DNA from 2 places in the Kitasatospora sp. NPDC091335 genome. Region 2 is predicted to be linked to the other one. Evidence: riboswitches for the same ligand, from Rfam matches in the RefSeq annotation. Region 2 holds a riboswitch; the other holds the start of a gene.

Region 1 (4,204 bases), on a different contig from region 2:
GTCGGGCCCGAGGGTCCTGGCCTGAACGACTTCCAGCGCCGCCGCGCCGACGCCCTCGCCGAACTGGGGTACGTGGCGCTGGCGTTCGACATCAACGGCGGGCGCTGGTTCACCGATCCGCAGGAGATGCTGGCGCACGTGCTCCCGCTGCTCGCCGCCCCCGAGCGGCTGCGGGACATCGGCCATGCGGCACTGGACGTGCTGCGGGCCGAGCCCCGGACCGACCCCGAGCGGATCGCCGGCATCGGCTACGGCACCGGGGGCGCCGTCGTGCTGGAACTCGGGCGCGACGGGGTCGACCTGCGGGCGATCGGGACGGTCAACGCGGTGACCACGGGCCGCCCGGGCGAGGCGGCGCGCATCCGCTGCCCGGTGTGGGCCGGGGTCGGGTCGGAGGATCCGATCATGCCGCCCGCGCAGCGGGAGGCCTTCGCCGCCGAGATGCAGGACGCGGGCGTCGACTGGCGCCTGGTGGTCTACGGCGGCGCGCTGCACGCCTTCCACCACCCGATGGTCGACCAGGAGGTGCTGCCCGGCGTCGGCCACCACCCGCTGCACGCGCGGCGGGCGTGGCGCGACATCGTCGGCCTGCTCGCGGAGTGCCTGCCCGTGACGGAGTGAACCGGGGGCGGGGCGGAGCGTCAGGGCCTGGAGGGAGCGGGGGCCGGTGCAGGCAGGGCGAGTTGGCGTGCGGCGGCCTCGACGGTCTGGGCGAGGAGGACGGCGATGGTCATCGGGCCGACGCCGCCGGGCACGGGGGTGATCAGGCTCGCCCGATGGCGGGCGGTCCCGAAGTCGACGTCCCCGACGTTGCCCGGGTTGTAGCCCGCGTCGACCACCACGGCGCCGGGCTTGACGTCCGCCCCCTCGATGAAGCGCGGGAGGCCGACGGCGGCGACCAGGACGTCGGCCTCGCGCACGATCGCGGGCAGGCCGACGGTGCGGGAGTGGCAGTAGGTGACGGTGGCGTCCCGTCCGAGCAGGAGCAGGCCGGCGGGCTTGCCGAGGATGGGGCTGCGTCCCACCACGACGGCGTGCTTGCCGGTGAGGTCGACGTCGTATTCGTCCAGCAGGCGCATGATCCCTCCGGGCGTGCAGGAGACGAAGCCGGGCAGTCCGAAGGCCGTCGCGGCGAAGGAGTGCGTGGTGACCCCGTCGACGTCCTTGCCGGGGGCGATCGCCTCGAACGCGGCGCGCTCGTCGAGGTGCGGCCCGACCGGGTGTTGGAGCAGGATGCCGTGCACGTCCGGGTCCTCGGACAACTCGGTGACGGCCTCCACCAGCCCGGCGGTGCTCACCGAGGCGGGGAGGGCGACATGCCGCGAGCGGATGCCGGCCTTCGCGCAACGGGCCTGCTTCATCCGGACGTAGGTGACCGAGGCCGGGTCCTCCCCCACCAGGACGGTCGCCAGGCACGGCGACGTGCCGGTGCGGTGGCGGATGTCCTCGGCGGTTGCCGCGCTGGTCTCGATGATCCGGCGGGCGAGATCCGTGCCGTTCATCAGCCGCGCCTGCTGTGTCTGCACCACGTGCCACTCCCGAGCTCCACAATGGGTGCCCAGGCGCACGGCATCGACGGGGTGTCAGGCCGCTCCCCGGTGGTTCTCCACCTCAGCGCCAGTCACGGCCCGCGACCACGATAGCCCGTACGGACGGTTCCCGCTCGAAAGTTTCCGGGAAGGCCGCAGGCCCGGGCCGCGAGGAGCGGTCCGGGCCTGCGGTGCACCACTGGAGATTCACTTCCGACCGTTCATTTCTGACGATCCGTCATAGTTTGGCGCACTGACCGCCCTTCGGCCCGTTCACGGTGTTGGCGATGCCGCCGTTCACCGGGTCGGGGGTGTTGCCGGCGCAGTCCAGCGGGCCGCGCACGGTGGTGCCGGCCAGCAGGGTGGCGCCCTTGTTCAGGGCGACGTGCAGCGGCCCGGCGACGGTGCCGCGCAGGATCGCCGTGGTGCCGGTGGTGCCGCTGACGGCGACGGGGCCGTTGACGGTGGTGTCGGTCAGCACCAGGGTGCTCGCGCCGCGGGCGGAGAGCGGGCCGTTGACGGTGGAGTCCACCGCGATCAGGGCGGCGCCGGGCTGGACCAGGACCGGTCCGTCGATGCTCGCGCCCTCCAGGCAGGTGACGCCCGCGGTGACGGCGAGCGAGGAGTGCTTGCCGCGCACGGTGGTGGTGCAGGCGGGCACCGCGCCGACGGTGAGCGGCTGTTCGGCCTTCACCCCGCCGACGGTGACGCTCAGCGTGCCGCGGCCCGGGCGCAGCCCGGTCAGGGTGCCGGTGGCCGGGTCGTAGGCGGCGAGGGCGCCGCGCGGGGCGCTCGCGGCGGTGCCGATGTGGACGCCGGTGCCGCCCCACTGGGCGGTGACGGGCCAGGCGACGGGCACGGTGCGCTCGCCGTCCTGGGTGAAGGTGGCGTTGACCGGCGCGGCTTCGAGCAGGCCGAGCGCGGTGGGGGCCTTGAGGTCGACGGCGTCGGCGCGGGCGCGGACCTCGGCGCGCAGCCAGGCGGAGGTGTCGTCGGTGACGGCGTAGGGGTCGGTGACCTTGCCGGCGGTGGGGTTGATGCCGAGCATCGTCCAGCCGGTGAAGCCGCCGCGGTCGGGTTCGGAGGCGGGGCCCTTGCCGGAGTTGCCGTTGATCAGGTGCGGGACGCCGTCGATGCTCTGGGCGTGGAAGGCGCCGACGTGGCCGGTGACCATGGCGGCGGACTTGCCCTTGGTGCGGAAGTCGGCGAGCCACTGCTCGACGAGGGCGGCTTCCTTGCGGTCGCTGAGCCGGCTGCCCTGGTCGGGCAGCGGGTCGCGGGTGGGGTGGTGTTCGAAGAGCAGCAGGCCGGTGATGGACGGGTCCTTGGCGGCGCCGTCCAGGGCGTTGCGCAGGGTGGCGATCTGGTCGAAGCCGCTGCCGCGCAGGGTGCCGAGCGAGCTGTTCAGGGTGACGAAGCGGGTGCCCTTGACGTCGAACACCTGGGTGGTGTCGCCGAAGGCGGCCTTGAAGTTGTCGATGGTGCCGGGGCCCATCACCTCGTGGTTGCCGGGCACGTAGTGCCAGGGGATGGTGCGTCCGGTGAGCTGGTCGAACTCGTCGAGGAGCTTGCGGGCGAGGGCGAAGTCGGCGGGGGACGCCTCGTCGACGAAGTCGCCGTCGATGACGAGCAGTTCGGGCTTGGCGGCGGCGATGTCGCGCAGGGTGCGGCGGGCGGCCTGGACGATGTCGCTGTCGGGGCTGCGGGCGATGAACTGGGCGTCGGACATGACGGCGACGCGCAACTGGCGGCCGTCGACGGTGCCGTGGGTGAGCACGACGGGGTCGGTGACCTTGGGCTGGACGGGCAGTTCGACGTCGGGGGCGACCTTGACGCGCAGGTCGGCGAGGGTGAGGGCGCCGCTGTAGGAGCGGGCGGCGCCGGTCTCCATGAGGCGGAAGCGCTGGAAGGTCAGCGGGTACTGGACGCCTGCGGGGATGGGGAATTCGACCTTGCGCCAGCCGTTCCAGGTGACCATCGGGGCGTCGAGGTTGGCGGTGACGCCGGCGGCGGTGCGGTACTGGACGCGCGGCCAGGCGCCGTTGCCGTCGCCTTCGATCCACATGCTGACGGAGCGGGGCTGGCCGGGCAGCACGATGCCCTCGGGGGCGATGGCGTACTGGCCGCGGGTGCCGGTGGACTGGGTGAAGTCGTAGGTCAGGCGCAGGCCGTGGGTGCCGTCGGGGCCGGCGGCGGGGGCGACCGAGCCGCCGGGGGCGCGGTCGTTGCCGGACTTCCAGGCGGCGGCGTCGGAGAAGTCGGCGAAGGGCTTCTCGGTCATGCCGACGGTGACGGCGACGGCGGTCTCCAGGGTGCCGACCGTCAGTCTGAGGGTGGCGGACCTGCCGTCGGCCAGGGCCTTGAGGGTGATGGTGCCGTCGGCGGCGGCGCCGGCCTCGACGACGCCCTCGCCGCCGGTGACCTTGACGTCGGCGGCTTCGACGGGTGCGGCGTGGCCGAGTGCGTCGTAGCCGGTGACGGTGAGGCCGGCGGTGGTGCCGGTGCCTTCGAGGCCGATCGGTTCGTTGCCGGCGGTGATGCGTACGGCGGGGCCGAGCACGGTGAGCGGCAGGACGGACCTGTCGGCGCCCTTGGCGGTGACGGCGACCTCGGCGGGGCCGGATTCGCGGCCGGTGACGACGGCGTCCAGGCCGCGGCCCTCGACGGTGACCTTG
Region 2 (4,204 bases):
TCCACCGCCGTCGGGCGGCAGGTCGCCGAGACGGCGGGCCGGGGGCTGAAGCGGGTCTCCCTGGAACTCGGCGGCAAGTCGGCCAACGTGGTGCTGCCGGGCGCCGACCTGGCCCGCGCGGTCAAGGTGAACGTCGCCAACGTCTTCGCCAACTCGGGCCAGACCTGTAGCGCGCTGACCCGGCTGCTGGTGCACGAGGACCAGTACGAGGAGGCGGTCGCCAGGGCCGAGGAGGCGGCCGCCCGGTACCGCCCCGGCGACCCGGCCGACCCGCAGACCCGGATCGGCCCGCTGGTCAACGCCAGGCAGCTGGCCCGGGTGCGCGGCTACATCGACGGCGCGCTGGCCGAGGGCGCCCGGCTGGTCGTCGGCGGCTCGGAGCCGGTCGCCGAGCTGCCCACCGGCTACTACGTCCGCCCGACCGTGCTCGCCGACGTGACCCCGGAGATGACGGTCGCCCAGGAGGAGGTGTTCGGCCCGGTCCTGGCGATCCTCCGCTACCGGGACGAGGACCACGCCGCCGAGCTGGCCAACGGCACCCCGTACGGCCTGTCCGGTGGCGTCTGGGCCCGTGACACCGACACCGCCGCCGCCTTCGCGCGCCGCCTCGACACCGGCCAGGTCGACCTCAACGGCGGCCGCTTCAACCCGCTCGCGCCCTTCGGCGGCTACAAGAGCTCGGGGCTCGGCCGGGAGCTGGGCCGCCACGGGCTGGAGGAGTTCCTCCAGTACAAGTCCCTGCAGTACTAGCGGAATCGGGCCGGGTGAGGGGGCGGCGGGAAGGACCGCCGGCCCGGCACCCGGGGCCGTCGAGCGGAGGTTCGACGGCCCCGGGCGGTCTGTGCGCCGCCGTGCCGGCCGCGGGCGGCGGTGGCCGGGCCCCGGCGGTCCGCGTGCCGCCTGCGTGCGGGCCCCGGCGGCTTCCGGCGGGCCGTCAGACCAGGTCGACGCCCGGGTAGAGCGGGTACGGGGCGAGCAGGTCGGCGGCCCGCTTGGCGGTGGCGTCACGGAGGGCCGCGTCCAGGGAGTAGGCCGCCTTGGAGGGGGCGCCCTTCGCGGTGGTGGCGGGGGTGGTGGCGCGCAGGACGGTGTGGATCAGGTCGGCGATCTCGTCCATCTCGGCGGTGCCGAGGCCGCGGGTGGTGAGGGCCGGGGTGCCGAGACGGACGCCCGAGGTGTACCAGGCGCCGTTCGGGTCCTGCGGGACGGAGTTGCGGTTGGTGACGATGCCCGAGTCGAGCAGCGCCGCCTCGGCCTGGCGGCCGGTCAGGCCGTAGCCGGAGACGTCGGCGAGGACCAGGTGGTTGTCGGTGCCGCCGGTGACCAGCTTGCCGCCGCGGCGCAGCAGTCCCTCGGCGAGCGCCCTGGCGTTGTCGACGACGGCGCGGGCGTAGACCTGGAACTCGGGGCGGCGGGCCTCCGCGAGGGCGACCGCCTTGGCGGCCATGACGTGCGAGAGCGGGCCGCCGAGCACCAGCGGGCAGCCGCGGTCGACGTGCTCGGCCAGCTCGGAACGGCACAGCACCATGCCGCCGCGCGGGCCGCGCAGGGACTTGTGGGTGGTGGTGGTGACGATGTGGGCGTGCGGGACCGGGTCGTGGTCACCGGTGAGCACCTTGCCCGCGACCAGGCCGGCGAAGTGCGCCATGTCGACCATGAGGGTGGCGCCGACCTCGTCCGCGATCTCGCGCATCCGGCGGAAGTCGACGAGCCGCGGGTAGGCGGAGTAGCCGGCCACGATGATCAGCGGGCGGAACTCGCGGGCGGTCTCGCGCAGCGCGTCGTAGTCGATCAGGCCGGTGGCCGGGTCGGTGCCGTAGCTGCGCTGCTCGAACATCTTGCCCGAGATGTTGGGCCGGAAGCCGTGGGTGAGGTGGCCGCCGGTGTCCAGGGACATGCCGAGCATGCGCTGGTTGCCGAGCTCCTGGCGCAGCCGCGCCCAGTCCTGCTCGGTGAGGTCGTTGACGTTGCGCACCGCAGCGCGCTCCAGGGCCGGGCTCTCGACCCGCTGGGAGAGGACGGCCCAGAAGGCGGTGAGGTTGGCGTCGATGCCGGAGTGCGGCTGGACGTAGGCGTGGTCGGCGCCGAACAGCTCGCGGGCGTGCTCGGCGGCGATGCCCTCGACGGTGTCGACGTTGCGGCAGCCCGCGTAGAAGCGGCGTCCGACGGTGCCCTCGGCGTACTTGTCGCTGAGCCAGTTGCCCATGGTGAGCAGGACTGCCGGGGAGGCGTAGTTCTCGCTGGCGATCAGCTTGAGCGAGGCGCGCTGGTCGGTCAGTTCGCGGCCGATGGCGGCGGCGATCCGCGGTTCGACGCCGGCGACCACGTCGAGGGCGCTGCGGAAGGCGGTGTCGGCGGCGACGGAGGCGGCGGTGTGGGGCTGCTGCTGGGCCAAGGCGGTCTCCTGGTGGGGATACGGGGGGCCCAGGCGCTCGGCAACGTGCACGTGAGGATTCACGGGGCCGCTTCCCGATGGTTGATTCCATCCCTGCGCGCCAGTTGCGGCCCACCCGGATCGTACCAACCCGGGACGGACTGTGGCGGAGGTCTCAGAATGCGGAACACCCCGTCCGGTTTGCTCTGGTATGCCCGTTGTTTTGCAACGCCAGTGTTTCAGCGAAATGAAGCCGCCACATTTCCCGAAACGATTCGGCGGGAAATACCCGAACGTCCTCCGCGGGTGATTTGCGGAACCTCGGAAGCATCCGATCCAATGTCGCTCGAACGGCCGCCGGGAAACCCCCGGAGGCCGTACCGGAAATGCACACCAGCGCACCCTCACCCATGGGGCGGCGGAGAATTCGGGGGTTACGCCTCATGGCAGTGGTCGACACGGTCCCAGCACCCGCGGCCGGGCCCGCGCCCGCCGCCCACGGCCTGCTCCGCCGGATCCTGCGGGACCGGGTCGGCGCCACCGCCCTGGCCGTGGTGGTGCTGTTCCTGCTGCTCGCCCTCGGCGCCCCGCTGGTCGCCGCGCTGTACGGGAAGAACCCGGTCGACCACTACGGCCAGGACGTCCCCGGCCTGCTCAGCGACGGCGGCCTGCCGATGCTGCCGAACGGCGGGATCTCCGGCGACTTCTGGTTCGGCCTGGAGCCCGGCCTCGGCCGGGACGTGTTCACCCAGCTGCTGTACGGCATCCGCACCTCGCTGCTGATCGCCTTCGCGTCCGCCGCGGTGACCACCACGCTGGGCGTGCTGGCCGGCGTGGCGGTCGGCTACCTCGGCGGGATCACGGACCGGCTGTTCGGATTCCTCGCCAATGTGCTGCTGGCCTTTCCGACCCTGCTCCTGCTGCTCGCGCTCAGCCCGGTGATCCAGTCCCGGCTGGTCGACCCGGGCACCGCGGAACCGGAGTGGATGCAGTTCCTGGTGCTGATCCTGGTTTTCTCGGCGTTCGGCTGGATTCCGCTCGCACTTTCCCTGCGGGCCACCGTCCGATCGCTCCGGGAAAGGGATTTCGTGCAGTCCGCCCGGGCCCAGGGTGCGAGCCGGTTCCATGTCGTCGTCCACGAACTCCTGCCGAATGTTCGCTCGCAGCTGCTGGTGCACGCCACCATGGCGGTGCCGACCTTCGTCGCCTCCGAGGCCGCGCTGTCCTTCCTCGGCGTCGGCATCACCGAACCCGTCCCCGACTGGGGGCGGATGATCGCGCGCGGCTCCGAGGTCTTCCAGGCCGACCCCACCTACATGGTGTTCCCCGGGGTGGCACTGCTGCTGTTCGTCGTCGCCTTCAACCTGCTCGGCGACGCCGTCCGGGACGCGCTCGACCCGCGCACCGGAGCGCGCTGAGCCCGCTCGGCGCCCGCTGAGCCGACGCGGCCCGCGCACCGGAGCACCGGTGCCTGCCGGGCCCCATCGACCACCCCCTCACATCCGTCAACCCGAGACATCCGTCAACCCGAGCCCGTCCCGGCACGATCCGCCGGGGCAAGGAGAGATTCGCCATGCGCTGGACCAGACCGTCCCTCGCCGTCATCGCCACCGCCCTGCTGGCGACCTCCTGCTCGGCCGGCGCGGGCAGCACCACCGGCTCCGGCACCGCCGGGGCCTCCGCCAAGGAGACCTCCCCGCTGACCGCCGTGCTCGGCAGCGAGCAGGAGAGCGCCGGACCGGCCCCGGCCGTGCCCGGCGCCCGGGCGGGCGGCACCGTGAACGTGTACAACAGCGTCGAGTTCCGCCACCTGGACCCGCAGAAGGTCTA

What was found. Region 2 has a riboswitch for ZMP and ZTP ahead of ACIQOW_RS23345 (glycine hydroxymethyltransferase). Riboswitches for the same ligand answer to the same signal wherever they lie in the genome.
Region 1: linked by a shared signal. The riboswitch ahead of ACIQOW_RS27975 (bifunctional 5,10-methylenetetrahydrofolate dehydrogenase/5,10-methenyltetrahydrofolate cyclohydrolase) and the one ahead of ACIQOW_RS23345 (glycine hydroxymethyltransferase) in region 2 are both predicted to bind ZMP and ZTP.

The regions. Positions count from the first base shown of each region.
Region 1 covers NZ_JBIVUM010000015.1:86,854-91,057, reverse strand. The annotation lists gene ACIQOW_RS27980 (dienelactone hydrolase family protein) at 1-621, shown strand, start outside; gene ACIQOW_RS27975 (bifunctional 5,10-methylenetetrahydrofolate dehydrogenase/5,10-methenyltetrahydrofolate cyclohydrolase) at 642-1,502, opposite strand; ZMP/ZTP riboswitch at 1,550-1,635, opposite strand; gene ACIQOW_RS27970 (phosphodiester glycosidase family protein) at 1,768-4,204, opposite strand, start outside.
Region 2 covers NZ_JBIVUM010000011.1:79,774-83,977, forward strand. The annotation lists gene ACIQOW_RS23340 (aldehyde dehydrogenase family protein) at 1-750, shown strand, start outside; gene ACIQOW_RS23345 (glycine hydroxymethyltransferase) at 935-2,395, opposite strand; ZMP/ZTP riboswitch at 2,416-2,513, opposite strand; gene ACIQOW_RS23350 (ABC transporter permease) at 2,818-3,792, shown strand; gene ACIQOW_RS23355 (ABC transporter substrate-binding protein) at 3,948-4,204, shown strand, end outside.